Regions from separate parts of the Margalitia sp. FSL K6-0131 genome, predicted to be linked through region 1. Evidence: predicted binding sites of a transcription regulator. Region 1 holds the regulator's gene; the other holds the start of a gene.
The links. Region 1 encodes LexA, which represses DNA repair genes until DNA is damaged. Its sites were predicted from a motif close to CGAACATATGTTCG; they were not measured.

Region 1 (16,558 bases):
CTTGGATTTATATTAATAAAAAAAGAGAATCAGCGGGATTGAAAGTGAGTAAACAAGCGCTTCATATGATGTTTAAGGGGAATCCCGGGACTGGAAAGACAACAGTTGCAAGGATCATCGGAAAGTTATTTCAGAAAATGAATGTCTTATCCAAAGGACATTTAATCGAAGCTGAAAGGGCGGACTTAGTAGGAGAATATATTGGCCATACGGCACAAAAAACACGAGATTTAATAAAAAAAGCGATTGGTGGAATTCTTTTTATTGATGAAGCATATTCTCTTGGCCGTGGCGGGGAAAAAGATTTTGGAAAAGAAGCGATAGACACACTTGTTAAACATATGGAAGACAAACAGCATGAGTTTATTTTAATTTTAGCAGGCTATTCTAATGAAATGGACTATTTTTTAAGTTTAAATCCAGGACTTCATTCCAGATTTCCACTTGTCTTTCATTTTCCAGACTATTCTGTGGAACAACTGATGGAAATTGGAAAACGCATGTTAAATGAAAAGGAGTATATTCTTAGTCAGGATGCGGAGCGAAAGTTAAGAGAGCATCTTACTTTTATTAAAATGGTCAATCCAATAAGCTTTTCAAATGGACGATATGTCAGAAACATTATTGAAAAATCCATCCGTTCACAGGCGATGAGGCTCCTTTCTGATTCAACGTATGACCGATATGATTTATTAACATTGCGGAGTATTGATTTAGTTTTTCCGGATTCATAGTAATCAAAGCTAGTCGATATGACTAGCTGTTTTTTGCTTTTGGAAATGATAAAATTTCTAATATGGATAACCATTTATATAATTTGTTCAGCTTTAGTACTTATCGGATAGAGATTTCTTCGTCGCCTCCTTACGGAAAAGGATATAGGTCATGAACTATCTTGTTGGTCCCGCTTGACAGCGAAGCTGAATTTTGAAGAGTAATTTTACTCATCCGAAGCTGATGAGCGAAGGCTTGTGCTTTTTAATTGGATTGTAATTGTTAAGATATTTTTTTAAAAAAATTTGATAAGATGAAAAAGAGATGTTGTGGAAAGAGAGTTGTAGAGATGACGGAGATAATAAAAGAAAAGGCTATTTTGGTTGGATGCAGTTTACATGATAATGAGGAACGGTTTCAATACTCCATGGAGGAATTGGCTTCCTTAACGGAAACTGCACATGGCCAGGTAGTGACAATGGTATCCCAAAAACGGGAACGCATAGACTCTTCCACCTATATAGGCAAAGGAAAAGTGGAAGAAATAAAACGTATGGAAGAGGAATTGGAGACAGATTTAGTCATCTTTAATGATGAGCTTTCCCCCAGTCAGTTAAGGAATTTATCAAATATTTTAAATGGGCGGGTTATTGACAGGACTCAATTAATTCTAGATATATTTGCTGGAAGGGCTAGGTCTAAAGAAGGGAAATTGCAAGTGGAGCTTGCCCAGCTGCAATACTTACTGCCTCGCTTAATCGGTCAAGGTACCGAACTTTCAAGACTTGGGGGAGGAATTGGAACAAGAGGTCCAGGCGAAACAAAACTTGAATCAGATAGACGTCATATTAGAAGAAGAATTAGTGAGATTAAGAATCAGTTAGAAACCATTGTTAGTCACCGTGAACGATATCGTGAAAGAAGAAAGAAGAATAAAACATTTCAGCTTGCCTTAGTAGGCTATACAAATGCTGGGAAATCAACATTGTTTAATCGTTTGTCAAGTGCAGATTCATTTGAAGAAAATCTGCTATTTGCTACATTAGACCCATTAACAAGAAAAGTTATTTTGCCTAGCGGATATACGGCACTTTTAACCGATACAGTTGGGTTTATACAGGATTTACCAACCACCTTAATTGCAGCATTTAGCTCTACACTGGAAGAAGTGAAAGAAGCGGATATTTTGCTTCATATTGTGGATGCTTCAAATCCAGACTATCATAATCATGAAAAAACGGTTCATAAACTATTGGAGGAACTAGAAATGGACCACCTTCCGCAATTAACCGTGTATAATAAGATGGATGAACGTCATCCTGATTTTGTGCCAACAGCAGAAAATCATATAATGATTAGTGCATTAAGAATAGAAGATCGTCAACTTTTAAAACAAAAAATCGAAGAAGCAGCCATTCAAATAATGGTTCCTTATCATGTTCTAATACCGTCAACAGAAGGAAAGATTTTAGCACAGCTTAAAGTCGAAACCATCCTGCGGGAACTTGTTTTTCTAGAAGAAGCACAAATTTATAGATGCAAAGGATTCGCAATAGCAGATCATCCTGTGTTAGGTTTATTAGAACAATATCAGCAATAGAAGGAGCTCGCATAACATGTTTCAACACTTAATGAACGCAGAAAAATTGAAAGCAATCGTAGAGGACACAGAAAAACAAATAGCTGAAATTACCGATCAAATTGACAAAAGAGTAGATGAAAATCAATTTAGGGTTTTACAAAGCTTTCAAAATAATCGTGTTAGTGATACACACTTTATTCCTTCTACCGGTTATGGATATGACGATATCGGAAGAGATGCATTGGAAAATATCTATGCAGAAGTGTTTGGTGCTGAGAAAGGATTAGTTCGTCCGCAAATTATTTCCGGGACACATGCCATTTCCATTTCTTTATTTGGCATACTTCGCCCTGGGGACGAATTACTGTATATTACCGGAAAACCATATGATACATTAGAGGAAATTGTTGGCATTCGAGGAAGCGGAAATGGTTCATTAAAGGAATTCAATATCCATTATAATAGTGTTCCGTTGACTAATGAGGGAAAAGTGGATTTACAAGCTGTAAAGGAAGCAATTAAACCAAGCACTAAAATGATCGGTATTCAAAGATCGAAAGGATATGCAACAAGACCATCGTTTACAATTGATGAAATTGAACAAATGATTCTGTATGTGAAAAACATAAAACCCGATTTAGTCGTTTTTGTGGACAATTGCTATGGTGAATTTGTGGAGACAAAGGAACCATGCCATGTTGGAGCTGATATAATGGCTGGTTCGTTAATTAAAAATCCTGGTGGAGGCATTGCGAAAACAGGAGGATATATTGTTGGCAAAAAAGAATATATTGAATCATGTTCATACCGAATGACATCTCCTGGAATTGGTGCGGAAGCTGGAGCGACACTATATAGCCTCCAAGAAATGTATCAAGGCTTCTTTCTTGCACCTCATATTGTAGGACAAGCTTTAAAAGGTGCGGTATTCACCTCTGCTATTCTTGAGAAATTCAATATGAATACTCAACCTTCCTGGAACTCATACCGAACAGACTTGATTCAATCTGTTCAATTTGATGACCCGGATAAGATGATTGAATTCTGCCAGGCCATTCAATTTTCATCACCTGTCAACTCGTATGTAACCCCATACCCTAGTTACATGCCAGGTTATGAAGATGATGTTATTATGGCTGCGGGCACATTTATTCAAGGTGCAAGTATAGAATTAACTGCAGATGGGCCATTGCGGTCTCCGTATACGGCCTATGTTCAAGGAGGCTTAACCTATTCACATGTGAAAATTGCAGTCTGTTCTGCATTGGATCGCTTAATGAATAAAGGTTTAATATAAAAATAGGGAAGGGTCACCATGAAAAAAGGTGATCCTTTTTCTTTTAAAAAAAATGTATGTTAGAATTTCTAACATAATATTGACTATTTTTCTTACATAACATATAATCATAACATGCGAGAGGGAAGAAAGGAGAATGAAGCATGAACAAAAAAGAAATTAGACGTTCTATGCCAATTTTACCAATAAGTACAGTAATGCAGTTAACGGAACTCTCAGCACGTCAAATTAGATATTATGAAGAACATCAATTGATTTCACCTTCACGCACTGAAGGAAATCGCCGTCTTTATTCCTTAAACGATGTAGACTTACTCTTAGAGATTAAGGAGTTTTTAGAGCAAGGAATTAATATGGCGGGAATTAAAAAACTATTAACCATGAAAGCAACAAATGTAGAAGCAGAAAATGTTCAGCCTGTAGAAGAAAGCAAGACTATTATTTCCGACGAACAAATTCGCAGAGTTCTTCGCGAAGAAATGCTGCAGGCAGGAAGATTCCAGCGTCCATCCATGAAACAAAATGAAGTACCAAGATTTTATCATTAATGCTTCAAACTATTAAAAATTTATTTATCCTAGAGGAGGACATTCAAGGTGTCAAGGTATAGCAGAGAAGATATTGTCCGTATTGCTAAAGAAGAAAATGTTAAATTTATTCGTCTTCAATTTACAGATATTTTAGGGACGATTAAAAACGTTGAAATTCCTGTAAATCAATTAGGAAAAGCATTAGATAATAAAATGATGTTTGACGGTTCTTCTATTGAAGGTTTTGTTCGAATTGAAGAATCAGATATGTACTTATATCCTGATTTAGATACATGGGTTGTATTTCCATGGACTGCTGAAAAAGGAAAAGTTGCTCGATTAATTTGTGATATATATAATCCTGATGGAACTCCATTTGAAGGAGACCCGCGCAATAACTTAAAACGTATTCTTAAGGAAATGGAAGAACTAGGGTTTACTGATTTCAATCTTGGACCTGAACCAGAATTTTTCTTATTTAAATTAGATCAAAAAGGTGAGCCTACCCTTGAATTAAATGACAATGGTGGTTACTTTGACCTTGCACCTACAGATTTAGGTGAAAACTGCCGTCGTGATATCGTGCTTGAGTTAGAAGAAATGGGATTCGAAGTAGAAGCATCCCATCATGAGGTTGCTCCAGGACAACATGAAATTGACTTTAAATATGCACATGCCTTAAAGGCTTGTGATGATATTCAAACGTTTAAATTAGTGGTAAAAACGATTGCTCGCAAGCATGGATTACATGCAACATTTATGCCAAAACCATTATTTGGAGTGAACGGATCTGGTATGCATTCTAACCTCTCCTTATTCAAGAATGGCAAAAATGCTTTTTATGATCCAAATGGAGAATTAGAATTAAGCGATGTTGCTTATCAATTTATTGCAGGAGTTATCAAACATGCACCAAACTTTACTGCAGTAACAAATCCTACTGTTAACTCATACAAACGATTAGTTCCGGGATATGAAGCACCTTGCTATGTTGCATGGTCCGCTCAAAATCGCAGCCCGCTTATTCGAATTCCAGCATCACGCGGTTTAAGTACACGTGTGGAAGTTCGTAGCGTGGATCCGGCTGCTAATCCATACCTTGCAATGGCCGTATTATTGAAATCTGGATTAGACGGAATTAAAAATAGTTTACAGGCTCCGGCTCCTGTTGACCGTAATATCTATGTAATGAATAAACAAGAAAGAGAAGAAGCTGGAATTATTGACTTACCAGGAACTCTTATTCAAGCATTAGATAAATTGAAATCTGATGAAGTAATGGTTAGTGCTCTTGGAAGTCACATACTAGAACATTTCCTTGAAGCGAAAGAAATTGAATGGGATATGTTTAGAACACAAGTCCATCCATGGGAAAGAGAACAATATATGCAACAGTTTTAATAGAGAAGCCCCTTGACACTACCGGTGTTGAGGGGCTTATCATATTAAATAGTCAGTGAATGTGGATGTGTTTTCTAAAATATCCGCCTTCCTCTTCGGAACGAAAAGACGAAGGCAACAGCGAAAAATGAAAAGAATCTTCTCCTAAAACCATCTCGTATAAAAAATCCTCCTGGAGGCGGGTCCCCATCCATCATTCCTCTAAACGTTCTGCCATCACGCATTCTGACTTCAACTGGTTCCCCTCGGAATCTCATCATGGGATTCATATTTCCACTCCTTTCTATACTAAATTACCGATTAAACAAAAGGACAGAATCATCTGTCCTTAAAGTAGGATTTGATAGTCTAAATATTAACACCATGTAGATAATACAATGATTAACAAAATAAATAATACTACGATTAAAACAAAAGAACTTCCACCGTATGATGTTCCGCCATAGCTATAACCAGATCCGCAATACATCTATTACTCACCTCCGGCATCTTAAATATTTGTTACGATTTTGGAATTTAATAACCGCCTCCAGAGAAAGAAGTTCCTACAATGATAAGCAGAATGAACAATACTACAATTAAAGCAAATCCCATTCCAGTTCCTCCCATACTTAACACCCCCTGCATAATACTTGGATAACGATAAGTTACCCTCTTATACACTATGTAAATTTGATTAGTTTGAAATGGACAAACGTATAAAATAATAGATAAATCCTCAATATGTCTAATAGATTTTTGCCTTAACTAGAGAAAAGCGTATGCTATAAAACATACGCTTTTTTTGGAGGTGTTATATATGTGCTTATAGAGGATACGGATAATATAAAATATGCATAAATGAAAAAACAGTTTGGACGAGTAAATATTGAAAGTGAAAAATTTTAAAAATTGATATTTTAACCCTAGTTCATCTATCATTAAATAAACTCTTCATAAAAAACATTACAATATTAATAACATAAGGTGGTATTAATTCCTTACTGCGTTATCTAAATCTAAGATAAGCACTTACATCTCAAAACCTTAATTAGTTAAGGCTGAAAAAGTCAGGGAAAATTTTATTAGTGCTTATTGCTTCACACGAAACTAGTTTTTCGCACATTTAGCAAAAATAATGTTTTAGCGATTGGACCTGTGGATTAGTGTAGATATAGAAGATAAAGACTGCGGCTTACCGACTAAGGATATAAGAATATCAGCATATTTGAGTTCTTTTAACTGCGTAAAATAGTTCCCGTTTGTTAAAAAAGAAATTATAATAGGACTAATACGGAGTGTATTTTTACTATGGCCATTCATATATTTTATTTAAAATCTATAATTACTTATACACTCGTCCAAACAGATTAATAATGTTTTACATAATTTATATTAGCCATATCCTCCACTGGCACCATAAAGATCACCTCCAAAAAAGCGTATGTTTTATAGCATACGCTTTTGCTCATTGAGCTTAAATCTTTTAGACAAACATGGATTTTCTATTATTTTATACCGTTTGTCCATTCCATAGCATTAGAATTTACATATTTTAATAGTGGAGAAGCTGATAGCATCCATTTTATGAGTAGGAGGTGTTTAGATAGGAGCTTCAGGAATGGGAGTAGCTTTAGCTTATATAGTAGTATTGTTTATTCTTCTTATCATAGTAGGTACATCTTCCACTGGCAGAGCTTATTAATGAAACAATGGTTATAAAATTAATATATTGGATGTGAAAAACTTATGTATTGTGGATCTGGTTATAGCTATGGCGGAACAACTTATGGTGGCAGTTGTTGAATGACAATAAAGTTGTTTAAAAATTTCAAACGTTTTATTCCAATAATGGCCAAATTGTTGCATAATTGAATATAAAAGTTGTGCCATATATTCGTATGGATATTCCTGTCTTAAGGAGGTAATTTAATGAAAATTGAAACTAACCGGCTACTGATTAAAACATTTGAAAAACATCATCTGAATGACGTTTATGATATCTATAATGATGACTCAACATGTCAATATCTTTTGCATGATAAATGGACCCATGAAAATAAAGAAAGGGAATTTGATAAGAAATTAAATAATAATCAATTAACAAAGGAAAATGCCTTGAGCTTAGCGGTCTTAATGGACGGTAAAGTAATTGGCGATTTATCTATTAGGTACACAGATATGAAAGATACTGTTGAAATTGGTTATACATTTTCAAAATCTGTGTCTGGACAAGGATATGCAACAGAGGCTGTTATTGCACTAATAAACCATTTATTTGAAGTTGTACAAGTCCACCGTATTCAAGCGAATCTAGATGCACGAAATACAGCATCAGAAAAATTATGTAGAAGGGTTGGGATGAGAAAAGAAGCTCACTTTATACAAGACTTTTGGAATAAAAATGAGTGGACCGATAGTATTGTATTCGGAATGCTAAAAACTGACTTTAATAAGTTCAACTCCGAAAGAGGGAACCATTGAAAAAGTATTATCGAATAGTGACTCTGAGTTAGGAGTAGAAGCCTTTAAGAAGAGAAGCGATAACAAGTAGGTTTACTCAAGAATTGGGCCAGATTGTTTAGGAATGTTTTCAGTACAAATAAGGAATAACGGATGTCTTAAATTCTGCAATTCCGAATGAAATGAAAATGAAGATTTACATACCAATTGAGGTTTAACCTAAGGGAGGAAGTAACATAAATATTGAAAAAGTTTTCGCGGGTTTTCCAGTATTGGAATCTACGAATCTGATATTAAAAAAAATCGAAGAGGTACACTTACAAGAATTATATTCGATTTACGACAATGACAAAGTATTCAAATATTGCGGAATGATTCCCAGACATAACTTACAAACGGTAAGTAAGATGATTGGTCATTTTGATAAGGATTACGATAAAAAAAGAAGAGTCAAGTGGGGTATCTTTCAGAAGAATCAAAGTAATAAATTGGTTGGAATTTTGGAATCTATGGACTTTAACCAAAAAGTGAACGTGGTAACTATTGGTTATTATTTGGCAGAAGATTATTGGGGTAAGGGCATTGCAACCGAATCCGTTCATACGTTAGTAAAATTTTTATTTGAAGAAGTTAATATTAACAGAATTCAAGCAGAGGTGATGCCTGCAAACGAGATCTCAAAGAAAGTCCTCTTGAAAAACGGATTTATGAAAGAAGGATTGTTAAGACAAGCTTCTTTATGGTCAGACAAAGGAGTTGTTGATTTAGAAATATACAGCATACTTAAAGAGGAATACACGAATAATTAAATTTTTTAACCCATCCTCACTTGGAAGGGCTTATAACTCCAAAATTTAAACGACTTTATTGTTACTTGTTTAAAGTGTTATTCGATAATTAATCTAAAAATTAAAAAACTTTATTCTTCCCCGTCCATTAAAATGGACGGGGAATACGCATTTGGCGGTTTAAAAATAAACAACTTTATTGTAATTCAACAGAAGTTCCTTCGTATTAATTGTAGTATTGTTCATATTATTAAATATTGTTCTTTTTTCTAGGACTTACTAAATCGTCGAAAAATTTCTTAATGGGAAAAATGTAAGGTTCTATCCTTAAATTGTTTGAGATAAAAACTTGTTCTTGTACGCAATTTTCTTCTTGGGAAAGAATACATTAATTAAGCATGTAAGAATAGATGCCCCCCTTGATACCACTGGTGTTTAGAGGGGTTCAATTAGGTTCGAATATTACAGCAATAATAAACTCCTAATTTTTCTATTATGATAAGTGCATGATTTTGTATTTACAGCAAATACTAAAAGAAAAGGAGTGAAAGTATATGAAATGGAATGATGATGCGGCTCCTAATAATAATATTCCATCGGAAGTATTGAAGTCCTCCAAGTTTATTTCTAACGAACAAAAAGAACATGAGTTTTCCGAAGAGTTATCAGATGGCGGCGAGAGAGATGAGGCCATCAAACAACAATTAAAAAACAATTGAGTTACATAGCGCCTTGTATTTGGCGCTTTTTTTTTATCATTGGATTATATATAAGTTGGCGGCCAAACTCCCATAATCTTATTTGAAGATTAATGTTTATTATTTTGGTTGAATGTACAAGCTTAAAGTCAAAATAATAATAAAATATTTTAAGAGAAATCATCAAGGTATAGGGGACGAGCATAAGATAATATTATGAGAAAACCGGAGGTGGTATAAAGTGTTTGAGATCTATGATGTTGCCATTATTCCGTTAATTCTTGGGGTGGTGGAGTTATTTAAGAGAGCAGGATTGCCAAAAAAATATTCGCCATTCTTAGCTGTAATCCTAGGACTGTTATTTGGAATATTTTATTTAGGAACTAGTATAAAACAAGGAATAATTGTTGGTTTAATGCTAGGTTTATCCGCAAGCGGATTATATAGTGGAACCAAAAATATGGCGAAAAGTGATAAATAAGTCTACTAAAATATTATTTAACCCAAAAGGCAAGAAATGTATTTCTAACCTTTTGGGTTTTTCTTTTAATGAATTACTTGTCGATATAGTCCGATTACTTTTCCTAAAATAATTACATTTGGTAAAATAATCGGTTCCATTGTTGAATTTTCAGGCTGCAAACGAATATAATCTTTTTCTTTAAAAAATCTTTTAACCGTTGCTTCGTCCTCTTCTGTCATTGCCACCACTATATCACCGTTGTTTGCAGTCTGCTGTTGGCGAACTATAACATAATCTCCATCTAATATGCCTGCCTCAATCATACTTTCCCCAACTATCTCCAACATAAATACATTCTCATCGCCAGGTGCTAAATGTTCAGGCAAAGGGAAATATTCTTCAACGTTTTCTATAGCTGTTATTGGCATTCCGGCCGTAACTTTTCCTACTAAAGGTACATTTACTACTATTTGCTGAGGGATTGAATCATTCATTAAATCTAGAACTTCTATCGCTCTTGGTTTGGTTGGGTCTCTACGAATTAATCCTTTGCTTTCAAGTCTGGAAAGATGGCCGTGTACAGTTGAACTGGAGGCTAAGCCGACGGCTTCTCCGATTTCGCGAACAGATGGTGGATAGCCTTTTAGCTTTACTTCTTGCTTGATAAAATCCAATATATCTTGTTGCCTTTTAGAAAGTTTTGTCATATTTAACACCTCAACAATCGAAAATTCGACTTTTTATTAATTCCATTATAGCATTACATTTCCAGATATACAAACATAAGTTCGAAAAAAATATTGACACCAAACTAATGTTCTTATTATAATAAAATCAATAAAGCGAACATATATTCGAAAGAGGGATGTAAAATGTCATTGTTATGGAAAAAATATTCATATGCTATTATTCTAGTTATCCTTTCATTTATCCTCGGAATCACCATGATATTTCAATTAGATGATCATTCCGACAACTATACGCATATTACTGTTTCAGATGGCCAGTCATTGTGGTCGATAGCAAATACATATAAAATGGAAAATGGTATGACTAAGTCAGACTTTATTAAATGGGTACAAAATGAAAATCATTTAGTTTCTACAAATATAAAGTCAGGACAGACCATTATAATTCCAATTAAAACCAAAAGCAAAGAATACAACATACAACAATTAGCATCAGATGCAAAGTAGGTAATATGAATGAATACAGTTATTTATTGTCGAGTCAGTACAACAAAACAAACACAAGAAACATCCTTAGCACGTCAGGAAGAAGAATTGCTTTCAGCTGCAAAAGCATGGAATCTTACCGTTGTTAATGTTATCCATGATCAAGCTAGCGGCTATGAATTAGATCGGCCAGGTGTGCTTGAGATGTTAGACAACATTAAAACAAATAAAATTGAATCCGTTATTATTCAAGATGAAACAAGACTTGGAAGGGGTAATGCAAAGATTGCATTGCTTCATTGCTTAAATAAAGAAAATGTAAAAGTATTTAGTTTAGACCATAATGGTGAGTTAGAGCTTTCTGAGTCGGATTCTATGGTTCTGAGTATCGTCAGTATGGTAGAGGAGTACCAACGTAAATTACATAATTTAAAAATAAAACGTGGGATGAGAAGAGCAGTGGCAAAAGGGTATCATCCCGAAAAAAATTTGCATGGTAATGGAAATGCATTAGGAAGAGAACGGAAGGATGTCCCTATTGAGGAGATTGTCCGATTAAGGAATAATGGCCTTACGTTTGCAGAAATAGCCGCCACAATGCGAGGTTTTGGCTATAATGTATCAAAAGCCACTGTGCATAGAAGATTTCAAGATTATACGCAAACATTATAATCGTAGCATAACAAACGTTTTAAAGCTCTTTTCTTGAAAAAGGGCTTTTTTTTTAGTAACATTACTTTGATTAAAGGCAGGATATTTATCCTTCTGTAAAGGAGTAACTTTATGCTATCAAAAGAGAAAATAGCGAGAATAAATGAACTTGCAAAAAAATCGAAGGAGCAAGGTTTGAGCAAGGAGGAAGCGAAAGAACAATCAAAATTACGAAGAGAATATCTAGATTCTTTTCGTTCATCTATGAAAAATACAATAGAGAAGGTCAGGGTGTTTGACCCGAATGGTGACGAAGTAACACCTAAAAAAGTTCGTGATCTTCAAAATAAAAAACTCCATTAAATGCTAGGTCTAATAAATTTATTGCTTCAAATACTAGTTCCATCTGGGATTTAATAATTATTTATGAAAAATAGATGATAATTTATTGAGTTAATGTACTAAACATAAGATAATAATACAGTGATAATATATTTTATTTAGGAAAGGATGCATGAAATTTGTTTGATAATACAGATCAATTAGCCGTTACGACTATTAGAACACTATCCATCGATGCAATTGAAAAGGCAAATTCGGGTCACCCTGGTTTACCTATGGGGGCAGCTCCAATGGCGTATACTTTATGGACTCGTTTTATGAATCATAACCCAAAGAATCCAAAATGGTTTAATCGTGATCGCTTTGTTTTATCCGCTGGCCATGGTTCTATGCTTTTATATAGTTTACTTCATCTCTCCGGATATGGCTTGGGCATGGATGAATTGAAGAATTTCCGTCAATGGGGAAGCAAAACACCAGGTCATCCGGAATATGGACATACTGATGGAGTAGAAGCAACTACAGGTCCATTGGGTCAAGGTATTGCAATGGCAGTAGGGATGGCAATGGCAGAACGTCATATTGCAGGTGTTTATAATAAGGATAATTTTGAATTAATTAATCATTATACATATGCACTTTGTGGTGATGGCGATTTAATGGAGGGAATTTCAAGTGAAGCTGCGTCTTTAGCTGCACATTTGAAATTAGGTCGATTAGTAGTATTGTATGATTCTAATGATATTTCTTTAGATGGTGATTTAGATAAGTCATTTTCAGAAAGTGTTGAAGGCCGTTTTAAATCCTACGGATGGCAATATATTCGTGTAGAGGATGGTAATAATTTCGAGGAAATTGCTAAGGCACTTGAAGAGGCGAAATCTGATGTTACTCGTCCTACAATGATTGAGGTTAAAACCGTTATCGGATATGGTTCTCCAAATAAATCTGGAAAATCCGCAGTTCATGGTGCTCCACTTGGTGCTGATGAATTAAAATTGACAAAAGAATTTTATAAATGGACATTCGAAGAAGATTTCCATGTTCCATCTGAGGTTTACGACAGATTTAATGAAAAAATTGTAGACGCTGGAGCAAAAAAAGAAGAGGAATGGAATCAATTATTTGAGCAATACAAAAATAAATATCCTGAGCTAGCTTCGCAACTAGAGCAGTCTTTAAATGGGGAACTTCCTCAAGATTGGGATAAGGATATTCCTGTTTATGAAGAGGGCAAAAGCCTTGCAAGCCGTGCATCAAGTGGTGAGGTTTTAAATGCCATTGCCAAAAATGTTCCTACCTTTATTGGAGGATCTGCTGACCTTGCCGGTTCCAATAATACAATGATAAAAGGTGAAAAAGATTTCACACCGGAATCTTATGATGGTCGAAATATCTGGTTTGGAGTTCGTGAGTTTGCGATGGGAGCAGCTATGAATGGGATGGCTCTTCATGGCGGATTAAAAGTTTATGGCGGAACGTTCTTTGTTTTCTCTGATTATTTACGACCTGCGATTCGTCTTGCAGCATTAATGAAATTGCCTGTTACTTATGTATTTACACATGACAGTATTGCAGTTGGTGAAGATGGTCCGACACATGAACCGATCGAACAATTAGCAGCTTTAAGGGCGATGCCGAATATTTCTGTTATCCGTCCTGCGGATGGTAATGAAACGGCTGCAGCTTGGAGAGCAGCATTAACATCAAAGGATAAACCTACAGCATTAGTTTTAACAAGACAAGGTTTACCAACACTAAAATTAACAGAAGAAAATGCACAAACTGGCGTAGAAAAGGGAGCATATATCGTTTCTCCGTCTCAAAAGACAACTCCAGATGTGATGATTCTTGCATCAGGTTCTGAAGTGCATCTTGCAGTTGAAGCACAAGCCGTACTTCAAAAAGAAAATATCGATGCTTCTGTCATCAGTATGCCTTCTTGGGATCGTTTTGAACAACAAAGTAAAGAATACAAAGAATCTATTCTTCCGAAATCTGTGAAGAAAAGATTTGCTATTGAAATGGCTGCCCCATTCGGATGGGATCGCTATGTAGGAGATGAAGGAGAAATCCTTGCAATTGAAGGTTTTGGTGCTTCTGCGCCAGGCGGAAAAATTATGGAAGAATACGGATTTACCGTTGAAAATGTTGTAGGTCGTATAAAGGCATTACTTCAAAAATAAGAATTTGATCCAGCAAAAAACACGCAATTTATGCGTGTTTTTTTGCTTAAGGAATGATTTCAATATAAAATTTTTTTCCATTTTTTAAAAGACATATTAAGTGATGAAATAAGGGAATCTAAAGTAAATGACTCTTTGTATATGAGAGGATTACTTTATGAAAAAAATATGGATAATTGTAATACTTTTTATCACTATTACACTTTTTGATAACGGTACAGTTCTTTCCAAATCGACTAAGAGGTTTGAGTTTGAAAAAACTGGCGATGCTATTTGGAATGCAAGGACAACTAAAAAAATTGTTGCATTAACTTTTGATGATGGTCCAGATCCATTATATACCACTCAAATACTAAAGCTCTTAAAAAAGTATAATGCAAAAGCTACTTTTTTTGTTATAGGGGAACATGTAGGGGAATACCCAGAAATAGTGCAGGATGAAGCAAAGCAAGGACATGAAATTGCTAATCATACATATAGCCATCATTTTTCAGCCAATTTGTCCAAGAAGCATTTGTTACATGAGATGGAAAAGACAGAAAAAATTATTAAAGAAACAACTGGATTAAGCCCAGCATTCTTTCGCCCTATAGGAGGATATTATAATAAACAAATTATCCAAGCTTCAAGGGAAGCGGGGTATCGAGTAATTATTTGGACATGGAATCAGGACTCTAGAGACTGGAAAGAACTAAGGGCATCAAAAATTGCAGAAAATATATTATCAGACACAATGCCTGGAGATATCATATTAATGCATGATGGAGGTGGCGACCGTAGTCGAACAGTCAAAGCTTTAGAAATTATTTTACCCCAATTAAAGAAAGCTGGATACGAAATGGTCACGGTTTCAGAGCTGTTAATGAAAACAGAGTATGATGGTGTCCCTTTTTATCAATAAACTCGATCATTCAACATTGACTTTGAATAGTTTATAAAATAAAAGAGTTTTAATGATAATGTGAAAATATAACGGGTATTCTGATTTCTGTCTTTTTTCGACAAAAGAAACAAAATTTTTAAACAACTTATGACAATAAATGCACTACTCTTTCTATATAATGATAGGAAAGAAAAACTCGGGAGTGAGATTTTTCATGAGATCCTATCAAATCTATTCAATTGAAAAGGAAGTAGCAGAATACTATTATGGAAGAGAAAGAATGTTCTATGATTTATTTTTCCAATACCTATATGTAAGTGGGAATCTAAAAGAAATTATTAGAAAACAAATAAAATATATCACAAAACCTCTTCCTATATTAAGTATTCATCATTTAATGAATCAATCTCTGGCAAAGAAGAATGAGTTAATTTGGGACGGAAGAAAATATCATATGAAAGGGAATACTCATGAAAACGGAGTGGAGTTTCAATTGGAAGAGCAAAAACTTTTAATACAAGCATGGGGAAACTATGATTCCGAATCAATTTTTTTAGAAGCATTAAGAAAATTTGATGGACGTTTACTCGCAATTGATATTGAAAATGAGCGTTTTGGATGGATAAAACCGATAAAAGAGCGTAAATTCGTTTGAAACATAAATGAAATATTGTATAATGGTTGAGGATTTAGTACACTGAAATGTGACAACATGAAGGAGGAAATAAAGCAATGGCCTGGTGGGGATATTTATTAATCGTCGTGGCACTACTTGTAGGAATTGCCATTGGATTTTTCATAGCACGAAAATATATGATGAACTACTTAAAGAAAAATCCACCAATTAATGAACAAATGCTTAAAATGATGATGACACAAATGGGTATGAAACCATCCCAGAAGAAAATCAATCAAATGATGAATGCGATGAACAAACAAATGAAATAATGCATCCTAATAAGAAGTATATTAGGATAAAGAGTGAATTCCCGATTCACTTATAGTATAAAAAAACACTATTTCCTAACAGAAATAGTGTTTTTTTATTAATCTCTCCAGGGATTATTACTGTTGAATTCTTCTACTACTTCATCAATTGTATTAATTATATTTTGATTACTTTGTTGACTCGTTTGATTATCTGTATGGACATCACTTTTAGCATCCTGAGCTATGTTCTCAAATGTTTCGTTTACCGTTTCCATAATATTATCGTTGCTATTGGAAAGATTTTCTTTGAAATTTTGATTTTCCATTTTTTTCACCTCAGGCATAGATTGTGTAAAGTTTCGAAAATTATTCAGTTGCCATAATCAAAATGAAATATTATTTTCCTTTTTATCAACTAAAAGTGTCCTATTCCCTACTTTTCGAATGAAAGAATATTTGATAAAATTAGAAAGCAT
Region 2 (16,558 bases), 1.7 Mb from region 1:
AATCGGCAGGATATGCTACTGATCCTAAATATGCAGAAAAGATTATATCCACAATTGAATCAAATAAATTGACTCAGTATGACAGTGTTATTATGGATAATGCTAAATCCTCAAATAAGTCTAAAGTAGAAAAAGTTAATGGCATTAAAGTCTTGGGACAAATTCAAATTGATAATGTATCAAATGCTGCATTTATTTGCGATAAACCTTCAAGTACCAAATCAAAAAATCTTGATACCGCTAAGAAAGGCAGTATTTGGCCAATTGCCGGTAGTATTCCAGGATGGTACGAAATCATTTATAAAGGTCGTCGCGCCTACGTGAATCAGAAATACGCTAAAAGAATATAATATTTTTACATCAAGACTCCACATTAAAAGCCCTTCTCATACGAGAGGGGCTTGATTATTATCAAACTACAATATAAATATGGAATATTTCGACAAAAAGAGCTACAATAGTAAAAAAGACATGTAGGAAAGATCCTGTACATGTCACAAAACATATTCTATTAATATTATATTGTACTTTCATTTTAAAATCCATAAATATAATATTTTTTTGTGCACATAGGATTTTTTCCTACCATTATGGGAGGAAATTAACATGGATCATAAGTGGGTAAAGATTTATAATTACAAATTTAACACACCTAAATTAGATGTAGAAAACAACAATTATCAGGAAGAAAGATTTGATGAGGATCACCTTATCCCATTTATTTTAAGGATTATGGACTTGCCCTTACAAAATAGAATTTACGACACAGGTGATAAGGTAATGACATTAGAAAGTTTTCAACAAAGTGATGATGCTGATTTTTATGAAGGATGTTTTACTTCTGCGAGATATGGTGCTGTAACTAACCTTGTACATAGGAGAACATTTGCAAAACGACAAAGTGATAAAACAGTGGATGAAGGCGATGAAAATAATATTTATTTTGTCATAGAAAGAGCAACTGGTCGCCTTTTTTTACAGAGTGACGGCCAACGCTTAGTTACAAGAAATTCAATTGATACTTATTTGAGGAATTTCCTCCCAATTTTTAATAATGATATGGCTCAATTAAATAGACAAATACAACCATTAATGATTACACCTGGAAACCTATTTACAATAACAACAATATATTCAGAATCATTTTTTGAAGAAATAGGTAAACTTGTAAGGATTAAAAAAGCAACAATGCAAATAAAATATAACCAAGATATTAATAGCGATGTTGTTAATGCTATAAGAGCTGGTGCAGAAGGGGTAGCTGGAGCTGACACGATTGAATATTCAATTATAAATAAAGAGAGAGGAGGCAGTATGAGAAGGATTGAACAATTCATTAGAAATCTCGAAGAGCTTGATAAGTATGAAAAAATAGTTGTGGAAGGGTCTGAAGAATCAGGGAGAACAAAAGCAATAAAAATTGAAGACCATCCAAAGGATTTTTCTGTAAAAGTAAATGTTAATCAAAATGGAATTATTAGTTTCCAGGAACTCATTGATGGGATTATAGATAAGGTGAAGAGAAGGGCTATTTAGGAGTTGAACTATTATGGCGGTGGGGAGACCCAATAGACGATCAGTTAATTATGATTTAATACAAATAATAAAGAATTACTTTAAAATGTCTTCTAAAAAGGAAATTCGCTTTGATACATTAGTACCTTTTATTATCTCATGTATTGTGGTTTTTTGTATATATATATGTAATCTGAATATGCTTAAAGTACTGCAAGACGTTAATGATGTAATAATATCTGTTATGTCAATACTAGCTGGATTCAATACTGCTAGTGTTGCGATTATTGCTTCTAGCAATCCATTGGGGATTGCTGAGTCAATGGATAGTCAGGGAAATAACCAAGAAGGACGTAGATTGTTAAATAGTTTAACTAGTTATTTTAGCTATGCAATACTATTACAATTATTTATTTTGATAGTAAGTATCATAGCATCAGTAGTTTTAAAGTTTTTTCACATAAAAATCATAGAGGACAACATATATTTTTTTATATCTTTAGCTTTAATTTTTATTCTTTGGTTTACACTTGTTTTAAATTCGCTTTTAATAACATTGAGAAATGCTTCAATACTACACAATTTCATTTTATTTTTAGCTAAGCGTAATTAATATCAAAATTGATTACTTCTTTCAACAAAAACTTAAGCCCTTCTCTTAATTGAGAGGGGCATTTTTTATTGGAAAACTTATCGATTTAGGAAGGAAAATAAAAACTTTTGTCTAATATGGTAATAAAATGGAAAGGAGTGTTTGATAAATGAGAATTGTACCTCATTGTGGGGCGTGTATGCAGCCATTAAAATCATCTCAACATGCAATTTTAGATGATGCTAATGGTTTGATTCACAAAAATTGTGCTGGTGGACGGATGATTAAAGACCAAGGAACTGTTGATGAATTGATAGACAGACATCCTAAATGGCTTGGAGATTTAAGAAAGTATTATCCAAAGCGTAATTTTAAATTGATTAAATAAACCCCTAATCTTTAGATAGGGGTATTTTTTTATATACCGAGCAAAAAAGATAATTGTTCATTAAATTTTATTTTTAGCAGGGATTTTTTACTATGTGTTGAATCAAGATTTATAAACTGTTATTAAAATTTGAGAGGAGATAAAAATGTCGAATTCAGTATGTTTAAATAACCTAGGTAAATCGAACGAATATCCCATAATATTTATTGGATCTGGAATTTCAAAAAGATATTTACATAGTTATCCGAAATGGATTGAATTATTAAAAGAATTTTGGGATATTGTGGAACCGGAAAGAAATTTTTATGCTTATTTAAATCAATTAAAAAAGAACTTAAAACAAAAAATACAAAATGAATTAGATTTAGATTTTATTACATATGTTGAAATGGGTTCTATTTTAGAAGATAAATACAACACCAAATTTTTTAACTCAGAAATAAAAATAAATGATTTTTCTCAAGAAGAAGCTTTTTTTAGTAATATTTCCCCATTTAAAAAAGCTATAGCAAATAGATTTTCCCATTATGCAATTAAAGAAGAAATGTACGATGAATTTTTATTATTTCAAAAGGTTTTAAATAAATCACAGATAATATTGACAACAAATTATGATAATTTTATTGAGGATACATTTCATGTTTTTAAAGAAAAAAACAGACTTAAAAAGTTTATCGGTCAACAAGGTTTTTTTCAAAAAACTACTGATTGGGGTGAAATATATAAAATTCATGGGTGTGTGGAAGAACCATCGTCTATAATAATAACAAGGGATGATTATACTACATTTGATAAAAATTCTGTTTTAATAAGTGCAAAAATTATTTCTTTATTAATAAATTCCCCCATAATTTTTTTGGGATATTCTTTGTCAGATAGAAATATAAGGAAAATAATAAGGGATTTCTCATCTTCACTCACTTCAAAAGAAAAAGAATTCATGAAGGATCGAATAATTATCATAAACTGGAAAGAAGATGAAGAGGAATTAATTGAATATAAAAAATCAGATGATGATTTAGATTGTACATATACAGTAATTGAAACAGACAACTATAGCTTTATATATAAAGAACTACTTATGATTAACCAAGGTGCATATCCTTCTGAAGTTCGAAAGTTCCAAGATCTAATTAAAGAATTAATTATAGATCGAGGAAAGAAAGGTGCATTAAAGTCTTTATTAATTTCACCACGTGAATTAGACGAAATATCTGAAAGAATTAGTGACGAAAATTTAGTAGTTGCACTCGGGGACACGACTTATATTTTTAAATTACCTGATGTGATGACTTATATGCAAGATTTCCTTGCGGATACAAAACATATTCATACAGATATTGCTTTAAAATTTGTATCAATACAACCACCTAATGCAAGAATTCCTTTTTTTAAATATCTAAAAGATGTTGATATAGAATATACATCTTTAAATGCGGTTGAAAAAGAAAAATTAAAGCAGAGAATACTACGATTCGGGCAAGTAAAAAACTCTATAGAGAAAATTAATAGTTCTCATCAGAAAATGTTTGATTCATTAGAAGATATTTTAGCAGAAGATTATAAGGAATTTAAGGAGATGGACGTGATTGCATATAATATTGAAAGACTTAATTTGGATGACGTTGAATGTTATTTGAAAAATAAATTAAATTTCTATAAAGAGAATGGAGTTCTTACTTTAAATTCTGCTTTTAGAAGGCTTTCTGTGGTATTGGATATTATGAAGTACAAATAAAAAGTGACTAACGCCTAACCCTTCAAGGATTGCCATTAGCCACTTCAATATCTTACGAGTATAGAATATGATTTTTCATTAATTTTGTCAATGTAATTTACGCCTATTTTCATATATCAAAAATTTTACATTAAAAGTCCGTTATGGACTTTTTTGATTGTGTAAAACAAGAACAAATGTTTGTGTAAAAAGAAAATCTAAGATACAATAAGAACTATAGTTCGTATTTTGAGGGGGTCTAATCGATGAAAGGTTTATTATTGAACGCTGTAGAAACCGGTGAAAAGCTTGAAATGATTTATCAATCCAATAAAGGTGAAATAACTCAACGTATTATCAAAGTGGAGAAAGTCGGGGAAGATTATTTCCGTGCCTATTGCTTCACGCGAAAACAGGTTCGAACATTTAGCATGAGTAACATTTTATCGATTGGACCTCTTAGAAGATATAGAAGGGGAGCTTAACATGGATTCGGATAAGATTAAAGATCGTGGTTTGATTAAGTGGCATGGCTTCTTCATGCCTGAACATGTGGAAGGACTAAAACAAATGTGGATTGATCAGAAAAAAATCCAAAAGCCTTTACTGGATGATTATCAAGTGCAGGAGTTTGAGGAACGTATCCGTTTTGCTAAAGAAAATAAATTACCAGTAACTTTTACGGTGTACGACAATGGCCTTGTAGAGACATTTACAGGTATTGTGTATTCTGTGGACCAAATAAAGCAAAGAATAAAGCTTTTACTTGACCCAACCACTGTCGAGTATATTTTGTTTAGTGAGATCATGAACGTTCAAATGAACGATTAAAACCGCCCAGAAATGGACGGTTTACTTTTTAAATACCTAATAATTCTTTTTTCTTAGCTGCAAATTCTTCCTCGGTGATAATACCATCATCTAATAATGCTTTAAATTTTCTTAGCTCTTCTGCAGTATCAATTTTTTGATTTACTTGTACTGTTCCAGAATTTTTATTAGCTAATATATTTTCTACATAAGCTTTGATTTCTTCAGCCATTAGTTGTTCTTTTTTAACGAACATCACTGTATTTTCATCTTTAGTTGCTGCAAATACTCCTCCTTTACTTTCTCTGCTGCCCATAACAAGAAATTGAATATATCCACTAGTCAAACCAGCTTTTTTTAATTGAACGCCAGTAATGTTGTTTATATCCAAAGTTTTTTCTCCATCTAACCCATGATTAGCTAAGTTCATGAATCCTTTTCTTTTAATTCTTAGAAAATTACCATCTAATGTAATAGTAGTCTTTCCTGCACCTTTAAAATCGAATTCTTTCATTTGTCTTCCCCCTCAAAATCATATAAATCATCAACTTTCTTGTTTAATAATCGAGCTAAAACATATGCTTTGTCAATGGGAATTAATGATTCACCAGTTTCATATTTTCTCAGCTGCCTAACTGACACATTGAGCTTATTTGCAATAAAATCTTTCCTTAACCCACTGGATTTTATATTTTTTTCAATATTAGGAGTTAACTTCATTTTATCATCACCAATATTTATATTCTTTAAAACTTGTCTTTTTCCTTTAAGAATTTAAAAGACAAAAAAAACTCCTTTAAAATTCATGTAGACATGCATTTTTAGTTCATACACCCATACACTGTATTAACACGAATGCTAAACAGTAGATAATGAGAATCAACATAGATTTTACTGTTTAGCTACTTCATTCCTTAAACAGATTCATAACAGTATGACTAATGCATTTATCCTAATATAAATGCTTAAATATAAACAAAAATAGAATCTGTTTAAAATGAGCGAAGCGAATAGAGGAAAGGGGGAGTGCGAGGGGGAAACCCAACAAAATATTATAAGGAGATGAAATTTATGTTGAATAAAAAAATAGAGGTTATTCCATTCAATGAATTTATGAGCCGGCCAGCCCATCCAATTGAAAGAAATTTACCTCTACAAACAAGTATATACTCATTTTTTCCACCTATTACTTTAAAAGCTTTTTTTCCATTACATGACCCAACTTTTGTACTCTTCACCTTAGCGTGTGGAACGGTAGTTGTCATTGCATTAACAGAAAAAATCCTTGCTATCAATGGATTAACTGGAATCGCAGGCAACATATCAAGTTTCTTAAAATTTGCTTTCCCTATAGGTTCTTTCGGATTAATTTTTTGGTTCTTATTTCACATTTAAGGAGGATAAACATGAGAGTCTTGGAAATGGTAGCAAAGCTACATGAGAAATCTCTATTAAAAAAAGCCTTTAAAAACGCTGGATTGATAAATAAATATAAAAGTGGTGATAAGGAAATCACCATTTATCCTAAAATCCACAGTGTTCAATTTGATTATAAAGATAAAAAGACTATTTATACCTTTTCACTTTTAAATGGAATGGATCCTAAAGAGGTAAAGAAAAAAGAATATGTTTTTCAGCAACATTTCGGTAGGAATATTGAATTAGAAGGGGACTTAAAGAAGTTTGTTCTAACGGTATTCCAAAAGTCCATGCCAAGCGAATTTACTTATAATTTTAAAGAAATACAACCCGTTATAGCTCCTTTTAAACTTGGAATCATCTGTGGGATAAACCGGAATGGTCAGTATATAGCGTTTGATTTGTTAAAACAACCTCATATTTTAATAGCCGGGGAAACAGGTTCCGGAAAGTCTACACAGCTGCGTTCCATCATAACGACTTTTATTAAAACGAAACGTCCAGAAGAAATGGAACTATACCTGGCTGATTGTAAAAAATCTGAGTTTCATATTTTTCGCAAGGTTGAACATGTTCAATGTGTATTGAGTCAGCCCAGGGATATTAGCAAGATGCTGCAACACATCAAAAAGGAGTTAGATGAACGTAGCGATTTAACAGAGATATTTGAAGTAAGCCATGTGGATGATCTTCCTCCAGAGCAAAGACGACCATATATAGTTGTATGTATTGATGAATTTGTAATGCTACGTAAAGATGAAACCATCATGGATATTCTTACTGAAATTGTAGCCATCGGAAGGACGCTTGGTGTGTTTGCTATCCTTTCCATGCAACGACCAAATGCACAAGTCCTGGATACTACTGTTCGGGCAAATCTAACTGTTAGCATGGGTTTTAAACTTAGAGATAAAGTTGAATCTCGCATTGTAAATACTCCAAATGCTGAAAAAATAGAAGTCAGTGGACGATTTATTATGAACAGTGACAAACTATATGAATTGCAAGCTCCTTATCTTGATATAGAGAAAGCGAAAAAATTATTAAATCCTTTTTATGTTTCAAAAGAATTAAAGGAAGTTAAAGAAGAACCGTCTAAACTTACTGAAAAGGATGTGTTTAATGATGTTAACCAATAGGGATAAAGCTATCATTAAGGACCTCAATAAATTTCGTGTCATGGATCGCGATTCAATAGCAGAACTTCACTTTTCAAATTTAAAAAATCCCAAATTAGCTGCTAATAATGTCTTACTTAGATTGTTTCGAGATGGAGAAATTCAAAGATCAAACGCATTTGTGCCATATGTATACTTTGGACCGAATGTAGAAATCAAAAAGAATTCGCAAAAAATAAGTCATTTTCTTGCAATATTAAACACTTACAAAGAAATTCGCCAACTTGGCAGAATAGATACTTTCTTGGTTGAACCAAAGTACAGTAAAAAGGGAAATGCTGAACCAGATATATATTTAAATTTCCGAAAAACTGGTTTTTTCATTGAAGTACAAAAAACTTTATACTCTGAAAAACAAATGCAAGAAAAGATGGAACGATATTTGGATTTCCACAGTTTAGGGATTATGGAGCCTTTCCCGCATGTATTAATCTTATCTGAGCAACGATATGCGATTGATGATAATTATCCATTTAAAGTATTTCAGGCAGAATCCTTCACAAAGTTTATGGAAGAACTAAAAGGAAATACAGTTGTACCAAAAGTAAAACAACCTAGTATAAAAAGAGTAGTTAGTTCATAAAATCATGATCAAAGAAAAGCTTATCCATCAAATTATTTACTATCCCATTAAAATACCCGTAAACGTTCTTTACTCTTTTCCCAGCTTTAATCTTCATAACCAATTCTTTGAATGCCCTTTTTCCAATAGTTATTAACTGAAGGTCGGTAAATGCTCTACTGCCATCCACATGATTGACGATAGCATTATTTTGCTTTACTACTTTCCAAAATTCTTGAATGGTTTCAGCTTTTTGATAATAATAACTTGTTAACTTGGCAAAGCTTTCTGGTACCCAATGAGCAACAAAATTGGCATGTGAAAACGACACGCTCTTACGTTTATTATTATTATTTTGTTTTAAATAACCAGAAGTTGTTTTAATGGTCGGACACTTCTCGGACTTTTTAGGAGGGATCTTGTCGGACACATCATTTTTAGCTGGAATGATCTGAATAGCATTGGCCGTTTGAAGCATATCCTTTTTACGCTTCATTGGAATCTGACGGATCATTCCTAGCTCTTCTAATTTTTTCATTAATCGTTGAACAGTTTTATAGGAAAGTTCAAGTTTTTCAGCAATGGTGTTTTTAGACATATAGCTGACACCGATTTGCTTGCAGCTATGACGTTTTAAAAGTTCCAATAATGCAATTAGTCTTGATTGTACGTCAGAACGTGATACGGTCGATTTAATGACCTCTCTGTAATTGCGAACTGTTTTATTCATATCTTCAATATCCTTAAATGTTGAAAGGTTGTGGAAAGAATCCGCATTGGCTATTACTGTAATGTGTTTCTTCATATTATTTATGTCCCCTTTTGGAAACAAAAAAGCAACGGCCTTATAAAGCAAACCGTTGCGAAGAAACCCATAGTGTAATAAACTACACCTAATGGTACAGCAAGTGTTTGCCTAGTCTAAGTAGGCGGACGGTATAAGAGTGTTGGTAGCACTACTTATACACGCTGTGCTTTTTTGTTTGATATTTTTACACATTATTTACACAACGTGTCAGGGAACTATTGATAAATCAACGTTTAAAGCTGATTTTAAACGTCCTCCGAGGGCGCTAATAAAGGTGAAAAACACTTGTAAATTTTTATAAGTGTTTTTTTTTATTATAATGATGATGAGAAAACGTTAACGTTAAGAAAAGAAATGTAAGACAAACATTTCAGCGAAGCGCATCCCTAATGTTAACACGAGTAATAATAACTTAGAGTTCCGTCTAAACTACAATACAATTCCATCATTATTCTTCTTTTACCTGCAATAATTTAGATGTTTTTCTTCAAGTGCTTGCGTATTCTTATAATTCCTTCCTCAATTGCAATTCAAACGCGAGCTCTATTATAAGTATTTTAGTTTCGTAACGATTCCTTTATATGATTCTTTCCGTATTCGTTCAAAAATAGTTGATATTCTCCTATAAAAATGAAGCGGCTCAATGAATGGATTACTAAGATATTACCAAGACCTATTATAGATTTCATTTTTTGATATTCAGGTCTTTACAGAATCTTTATCGCAAAAGATTCTATTGCATCCATATTTCTCTAGTTCCTCAATCTGTCTATCTAAATTTTGATATTTAGAACTTTAGAAACCGTACCAAACCAAAATAGAGATATTTTAAGGGAGATAATCATTCCAAAAGATACAGTTGTAAAAGCTGAATATACTTAAGAGTTTGGTTGGGTATTTGAATACCAAGGAAAGAAATGCTGGCAATATAATTATAGTATTGAAGATATTATTGAATAAGAAAATAGGGGTAATTTAAATGTCAGAATTAAAATCATGTATAATATATGGAATTAACGTTGTTAATGAGAACGGAGATTTGAGTTACGACGCTGCAAATATTATAAGCTCAATAGCAGATAAATATGATGGAGTTGAAGCAAGATGGGCTGGAAGAAACGGTCAAGAACCATCATATGTTGTAATTGGGATTGTATTAGAAGATTACACTGAAAATGATTCATGTGTAGTCTTGGAAGAGCTTCTTCAAAAAGAAAAGGTAGCAGAAAGAACTTTTCCAATTCTACCAATCCTTAGAGACGTCGAAAATCTTTATAAAGAGCATGATTGTCTTAAAAATGTGGATTATGATAATATACCTTACACAATGATAATACACACTGAAGATTAAAGTTTTAAAAATATTTTAATTTTCGTATATATTTATGGCTAATTGTGATAAGAGATACCGAATAGTATGGAACAAACACAAGAAGCAACTCTTTCCTAATTGAAGGAATAGCTTGAATAAGTGCTTACCTCAAAGAAGTAATAATCGTGGAAGTTTATCGTGATACCTTTTTAGAGTAACATCACTAATAATAGTTTTATATACTTTTATCGAACCCATGAACTAATCATCAAAGGGTTCTTTTTTTATGTGGAATAATACCCTTTTGTAAATTGGCTTCAACTTTAGTAGCAATTGCAAAAAGGTAGAAGCATCTAAAAGATGCTTCTATAGCAGTGAAAATTAATAAACATAGGAAGTTCCAACGATTATGAGCAGTATAAATAACACTACTATTAGAGCAAATCCAGCTCTGTGGTGATGATGTTCTTCGCTCATCTTTAGAACACCCCCTTGGTTATAGATATATTTAGTTTATGTTTTTTACGCAAAATTGCTTGTACTTAAGGACAAAAATGAAGAATTCATACAGGTTTTACTTTAAAGGATTATGTGTAACAGAAGTTAGTAGTGGCAATAAGATTTTTCGATTTATTTGGGGAATTTAGTGAATGATTGATGAAAATTAAAAAGGCGACTATATAGTCGCCATGTAGAAAGTTTGCGGAAAAATAGGAAATTATTCCACAAATGTTAGTTTACCATACTTTGTAATTTTTTACATTAGCTTTTTGAATATCTTAACAAAATGATTAGAAAAGGCTAGTGCGGAATAACTACCCAAGCATTAGGTAAATATCGCATACCGACAGCTGTATCCGTAGCGGGCTTTAACAGCAATTGTCCATTATGGATCATCGTTGTGGATCCTCCGCCATCCATTGCAATGGCATTAGTTACTTGATATTTCTCAAACATCTGGGCCATGTCAGACATGGACGCGCCGCGATGTGTCTTATTCCAATAAAATCGGCCATCCGTGATAATCATGATAACATCTCCGTTTTTCGCTTGGCCAATGGCAGTGCGCGGCGCCCAGCCCCACGCTCCATCAATTGCAGGAGTTACTCGATTAACTCCATTCACAATCAATTGTGGACCAAAGCTTACCGCATCACTTACGCCTAAGTTCAGTAATTGATTGACAGAATATTTACCGGTTATGAATTGACCGTCTTTTAGAAAACCTCCGACAAGCTGTGGGATATTTCGATCTCCCTTTGGTGAAGCTAGGACATTTCCCTGACTAATAACAATTCCAGTCGCTTTTCCCCCTGAGCCAGTTCCTCCGCGATCCACAAATCCTCCTCCATTAATACCAGCAATTCCTTGATTTTCAGATATCAATTCGGAAAGTGCTTGACCTTTATCAGGCAGTCTTGATTGCACTAAATGAACCGTTGTTGGATCTGAAATGACCAAAATTTTTGCCGTATAGTTTGCTGTATCAATGGTATCCTCGTGAATATTCAATTGTTTACTTCCAATGTTATTAATGCTGTCAACTGCTGTCTGGACAGTTGGAGGATGATAAAATGCTTTTTTCAACTTATCGATCTCTGATTGTGGGAGTAGAAATCCCATATATTTCACATATCGGGCATGCTGCGTTGATAATACTGACCCGACTAGCATTTTTCTAAATTGTAAACCTTGATTTGTACCATATAAAAAACCGCCTCCTATGATGAAGACAGAAACAAAAACAATTGTAAAAACTCTCCAAAAGCGTTTCCTTGCTTTTTTTCGCTTTCGTTGAATACGAGAGCTTGTATTAACCTTATTTTTTAATTCATCCATGATGATTCTCCTTATTAAGAATGAAAATAAGTCAATGTACCAGTATATTGTACCTACAAAACATCCAAACTGCCAATCTACTTTTTGGAATTGGTAATAAAAAAGTACTATATATTATTATAGGAACTTTCTCTTATAATTTCATTAAAATATAATAAGAATTATACGGTAACAATAGCCAATAAGTATATCCTTAACAAAAAAGAAATATACGAATCCACTATTCTAGTGTAAAATAAAATCTAGAAAGGGGATGTATGGATGGATTTACAAGCAGGTTTATGGCAGCAGCAAACATTAAAGCTGACCATGACACAGGAATTGAAACAAGCCATTGAAATTTTACAATATTCAGCTCAAGAATTGTCTTCTTTTTTAGAAACAAAAGCGCTGGAGAACCCCCTTATACAGTTGGAACATTCCAATATAAAATTAATGGATCCTCATTTTGATTATACAAAGAAAAGTAAATTTAGAAAGATCGAAAAAGATGACAGGGATTGGGTGCAGCAAATTGCCAAAAAGTCAGGTTCATTACAGGAATACTTATTATTTCAGGCACATTTGAAAGCGCTAACAAAGACCGAAAAAAAAGTGATATATTGCCTTATTAATAGTCTTGATGCAAACGGGTATTTGAGCATTGAAAAAGAGGAACTAATAGAGACACTCGGTGTGGATGAAGAAGCGATATCAAAAGGAATTCTTTTTCTTCAATCACTTGAACCTGCAGGGGTCGGTGCGCAAAGCTTGCAAGAGTGTTTATTGCTGCAGGCAAAAAAAGAAGAGAAATGTCCGAAGCTTGTTTTTGATATTCTTCAAAATTACTTTATGGAATTTGCAGAAAAAAAGTGGAAAATAATATCGAAGAAACTGAATGTTGAAATTCAAAAGATTCAGGAAGCAGCTGATTTTATACAAACTCTTGATCCGCGTCCTGGATCACATTTTATTACGGAAAAACCACAGTATGTTTTGCCTGATTTAATTGTAATGGGTAATCAAAATAAACTAGATGTTTATTTATTTGAAAAGCATCTACCAAATGTGCAATTTCAAAAGGAATATTATACAATGATGTCAGCCTATAAGGATGTTCAGGTGCAGCAATTTTTAAAGGATAAGAACTATGATTTTCAATGGCTAATGAAAGGCTTGGAACAGCGAAAAGAAACGCTCTTAAAAGTCGGCCGCTCGATTTTACAGAAACAAATGGATTTCTTTCATAAGGGAAAGGGATATTTAAAGCCGATGACCATGAGAGAAGTAGCGGATGACATAGGAACGCATGAATCCACGGTCAGCAGGGCGGTTCGAGAAAAATATATCCAAACCCCCTTTGGAACTTTTGAGCTTAAGCATTTTTTCTCTGCGGCTTTACATAGTGCAGATGAAACGAATGCATCAGCTGTTCAAGTAAAGGATAAAATAGTCCAATTAATTCAGCAAGAAGACAAAATCAAGCCCCTTTCCGATCAAACGATCGTCGAAGCCCTGCAACAAGAAGGCATCACTGTTTCGAGAAGAACAGTAGCGAAATACCGGGATCAATTGAATATATTGCCCTCATCTAAAAGAAGACGGTTTATATAAGAAATGCTCCAGTGGCTAGCCAATAGACATTGGAGCCAAACACAAACCATACTAGTAAAAAACTATTTGTTAAAAATGTATTCTTTCTTATCCATTAATGGAAGGAGACTTATTCGTTGCAGCAAGTTGTGTTCTATACAAGAGAGAAATGCCAGCTTTGTGAAGATGCTAAGCAAATTCTGAACCTTCTTCAGGATGATTATTTATTTGAGGTTGTAGAGAAGGATATTGAAAGCAGTGATGAATGGACGGAAAAATACGGACTAATGATACCGGTAATTGAAATCGATGGAGAAATTGTTCAATATGGGCAAATCGATCCTTTTACAGTAAGTAAACGTTTGCAACAAAAAAGTTGATGCATCATAGTTGAATTATAAAAATACCCCTGCTAAAATAAAAAATGTAGCAAGGGTATTTTTTTTCGGATAGATGGGACACAATATGTCTATACGGGACACTTTTTGACCCGGAGAATAACAGAAGGGGCCATACTAGATGTACTCATTAATTGAGGTTCAAAAAAAATTATTACCCGATTTACTTTCTATTATGCAAAAAAGATATCAAATCCTTAGGTCGATTTATTTCATGGAGCCGGTCGGCAGAAGAACGCTCGCAGGTGAGCTTGGCCATTCTGAACGAGTTCTTCGCAGTGAAGTGGAATTTTTGAAAGATCAAAAGCTGATTACCATTCAATCTTCCGGAATGAGTGTGACAAAGTTAGGATTAAAGCTTTTACAGGATATGGAAAGTATGATGAGAGAGATTTCGGGGATTAATGAAATGGAAGAACAATTGAAAAAGATATTGAACCTTCAGGAAGTTGTTATCGTCGCTGGAGACAGTGATGAGACCCCATGGGTGAAAGGTGAACTCGGAAGAGCTTGTGCCATAAGAATGAAAGAACATCTTGATGGGAAAAATATCATAGCTGTAACAGGTGGCACAACCATGGCGACGGTTGCTGATATGCTGACAACCGATTTTGCCGAGAAGGAAATTGTATTCGTACCCGCACGTGGCGGTATTGGTGAGGATGTAAAAAATCAAGCTAATACAATATGTGCCAAGATGGCTGAAAATACTGGTTCGCAGCATCGTGTTCTTTATGTGCCGGATCAAGTCAGTAAGGAAGTATATGAGTCTATAGTAAAGGAGCCAATGATAAAAGAGGTTCTAAGTCTTATAAAAAATGCCAATATGGTTCTTCACGGTATTGGTGAGGCTTATACAATGGCGAAAAGGCGCAAAACAAAAGAAGAGGACATGGAGAAAATTACCGGTGGTCACGCTGTTGGGGAAGCATTCGGATATTATTTTAATGAAGCCGGCGAAATCGTACATAAAGTGCCGACGATTGGTCTTCAATTGAAAGATTTGCCGAATGTGCAAAATGTATTTGCCGTTGCGGGCGGAGCATCCAAAGCAAAGGCAATTAAAGCATTTATGAATGCTACCACCAAATCAACCGTATTGATAACGGATGAAGGTGCGGCAAAAGAAATACTTAACTTATAGCTTTTAAAAGGGATTACCCTTTTGAAAATACATTATTTGTTTATTATCCAAAGGAGGAAATATAAATGGCAGTAAAAATTGGTATTAACGGTTTTGGTCGTATCGGTCGTAATGTTTTTCGCGCAGCATTAAAAAATCCTAATGTAGAAGTTGTTGCAGTAAACGATTTAACAGATGCAAATATGCTTGCACATCTTTTACAATATGACAGTGTTCACGGAACACTTGAAGAAAAAGTTACAGTAGACGGAGACAGCCTAGTAGTTGGCGGCCACAAAGTGAAAGTTCTTGCTGAGCGTGAACCAGCACAACTTGGCTGGGGCGATCTTGGAGTGGAAATCGTTGTTGAATCAACTGGTCGTTTCACAAAACGTGCAGATGCAGCTAAACATTTAGAAGCAGGCGCTAAAAAAGTTATCATCTCTGCACCTGCAACTGATGAAGATATCACAATCGTAATGGGTGTTAATGAAGATAAATATGATGCTGCTAATCATAATGTTATCTCAAATGCATCTTGTACAACAAACTGCCTTGCGCCATTTGCAAAGGTACTTCATGAAAAATTCGGTATCAAACGCGGTATGATGACTACAGTTCACTCATACACAAATGATCAACAAATTCTTGATTTACCGCATAAAGATTACCGTCGTGCACGTGCAGCAGCTGAAAACATTATTCCAACAACAACTGGTGCTGCTAAAGCAGTTGCACTTGTATTACCTGAACTTAAAGGAAAATTAAACGGTATGGCAATGCGTGTTCCAACTTCAAACGTTTCTGTAGTTGATTTAGTTGCTGAACTTGATAAAACAGTTACTGCAGAAGAAGTTAATGCTGCATTGAAAGAAGCTGCTGAAGGCGAATTAAAAGGTATCTTAGCATACAACGACCTTCCATTAGTGTCTAAAGACTACAATGGTGTTCCTGCTTCTTCAACTGTTGATGGATTATCTACAATGGTATTAGATAACAATATGGTTAAAGTTCTTTCTTGGTATGATAACGAAACAGGTTATTCTAACCGTGTAGTAGACTTAGCTGATTATATTGCTCAAAAAGGACTATAATATCCATTAATATGACACATTAATTCAATATATGTGTTATACTTTTTGAAAAAATGAATGGATATTTAGAATCCCTACATCTATAATAAAAAAGGGAGCATTAGGGGAGAGGGGAACATTCCCCACTCCTTTTTTTATTAAAATGCTTTGAAAATTGTTGGCTTAATGCTAACAATAATCATTAATATTTCCTTAATAAAGGAGGCAAAGTAAGTTGAATAAAAAATCAAT

Region 2: the regulator LexA is predicted to act here: its motif matches at 4,403-4,416, upstream of NSQ59_RS07570 (WYL domain-containing protein).

Annotation. Positions count from the first base shown of each region.
Region 1 is NZ_JBBOZS010000001.1:3,277,331-3,293,888, reverse strand. Features, by position in the region: gene spoVK (stage V sporulation protein K) at 1-734, shown strand, start outside; gene hflX (GTPase HflX) at 1,064-2,314, shown strand; gene NSQ59_RS16160 (methionine gamma-lyase family protein) at 2,331-3,593, shown strand; gene NSQ59_RS16155 (MerR family transcriptional regulator) at 3,737-4,141, shown strand; gene glnA (type I glutamate--ammonia ligase) at 4,190-5,524, shown strand; gene NSQ59_RS16145 (YjcZ family sporulation protein) at 5,880-5,993, opposite strand; gene NSQ59_RS16140 (YjcZ family sporulation protein) at 6,041-6,118, opposite strand; gene NSQ59_RS16135 (YjcZ family sporulation protein) at 7,125-7,208, shown strand; gene NSQ59_RS16130 (GNAT family N-acetyltransferase) at 7,436-7,987, shown strand; gene NSQ59_RS16125 (GNAT family N-acetyltransferase) at 8,203-8,775, shown strand; partial or broken gene NSQ59_RS27970 (YjcZ family sporulation protein) at 8,969-9,037, shown strand; gene NSQ59_RS16120 (hypothetical protein) at 9,309-9,473, shown strand; gene NSQ59_RS16115 (hypothetical protein) at 9,694-9,933, shown strand; gene lexA (transcriptional repressor LexA) at 9,999-10,622, opposite strand; gene yneA (cell division suppressor protein YneA) at 10,788-11,111, shown strand; gene NSQ59_RS16100 (YneB family resolvase-like protein) at 11,121-11,762, shown strand; gene NSQ59_RS16095 (DUF896 domain-containing protein) at 11,874-12,104, shown strand; gene tkt (transketolase) at 12,263-14,269, shown strand; gene NSQ59_RS16085 (polysaccharide deacetylase family protein) at 14,427-15,170, shown strand; gene sirA (sporulation inhibitor of replication protein SirA) at 15,367-15,807, shown strand; gene NSQ59_RS16075 (YneF family protein) at 15,885-16,100, shown strand; gene NSQ59_RS16070 (hypothetical protein) at 16,199-16,408, opposite strand.
Region 2 is NZ_JBBOZS010000001.1:1,578,888-1,595,445, forward strand. Features, by position in the region: partial or broken gene NSQ59_RS07545 (glycoside hydrolase family 73 protein) at 1-89, shown strand, start outside; gene NSQ59_RS07550 (hypothetical protein) at 607-1,536, shown strand; gene NSQ59_RS07555 (hypothetical protein) at 1,550-2,128, shown strand; gene NSQ59_RS07560 (hypothetical protein) at 2,277-2,495, shown strand; gene NSQ59_RS07565 (SIR2 family protein) at 2,641-4,233, shown strand; gene NSQ59_RS07570 (WYL domain-containing protein) at 4,479-4,697, shown strand; gene NSQ59_RS07575 (YolD-like family protein) at 4,699-5,043, shown strand; gene NSQ59_RS07580 (DUF4429 domain-containing protein) at 5,072-5,536, opposite strand; gene NSQ59_RS07585 (helix-turn-helix transcriptional regulator) at 5,533-5,742, opposite strand; gene NSQ59_RS07590 (hypothetical protein) at 6,094-6,417, shown strand; gene NSQ59_RS07595 (FtsK/SpoIIIE domain-containing protein) at 6,429-7,580, shown strand; gene NSQ59_RS07600 (hypothetical protein) at 7,564-8,202, shown strand; gene NSQ59_RS07605 (winged helix-turn-helix transcriptional regulator) at 8,192-8,986, opposite strand; gene NSQ59_RS07610 (hypothetical protein) at 9,969-10,340, shown strand; gene NSQ59_RS07615 (YjcZ family sporulation protein) at 10,683-10,778, opposite strand; gene NSQ59_RS07620 (phosphodiester glycosidase family protein) at 11,103-12,140, opposite strand; gene rpoN (RNA polymerase factor sigma-54) at 12,402-13,733, shown strand; gene NSQ59_RS07630 (glutaredoxin family protein) at 13,850-14,092, shown strand; gene NSQ59_RS07635 (sugar-binding transcriptional regulator) at 14,232-15,254, shown strand; gene gap (type I glyceraldehyde-3-phosphate dehydrogenase) at 15,320-16,327, shown strand; gene NSQ59_RS07645 (phosphoglycerate kinase) at 16,542-16,558, shown strand, end outside.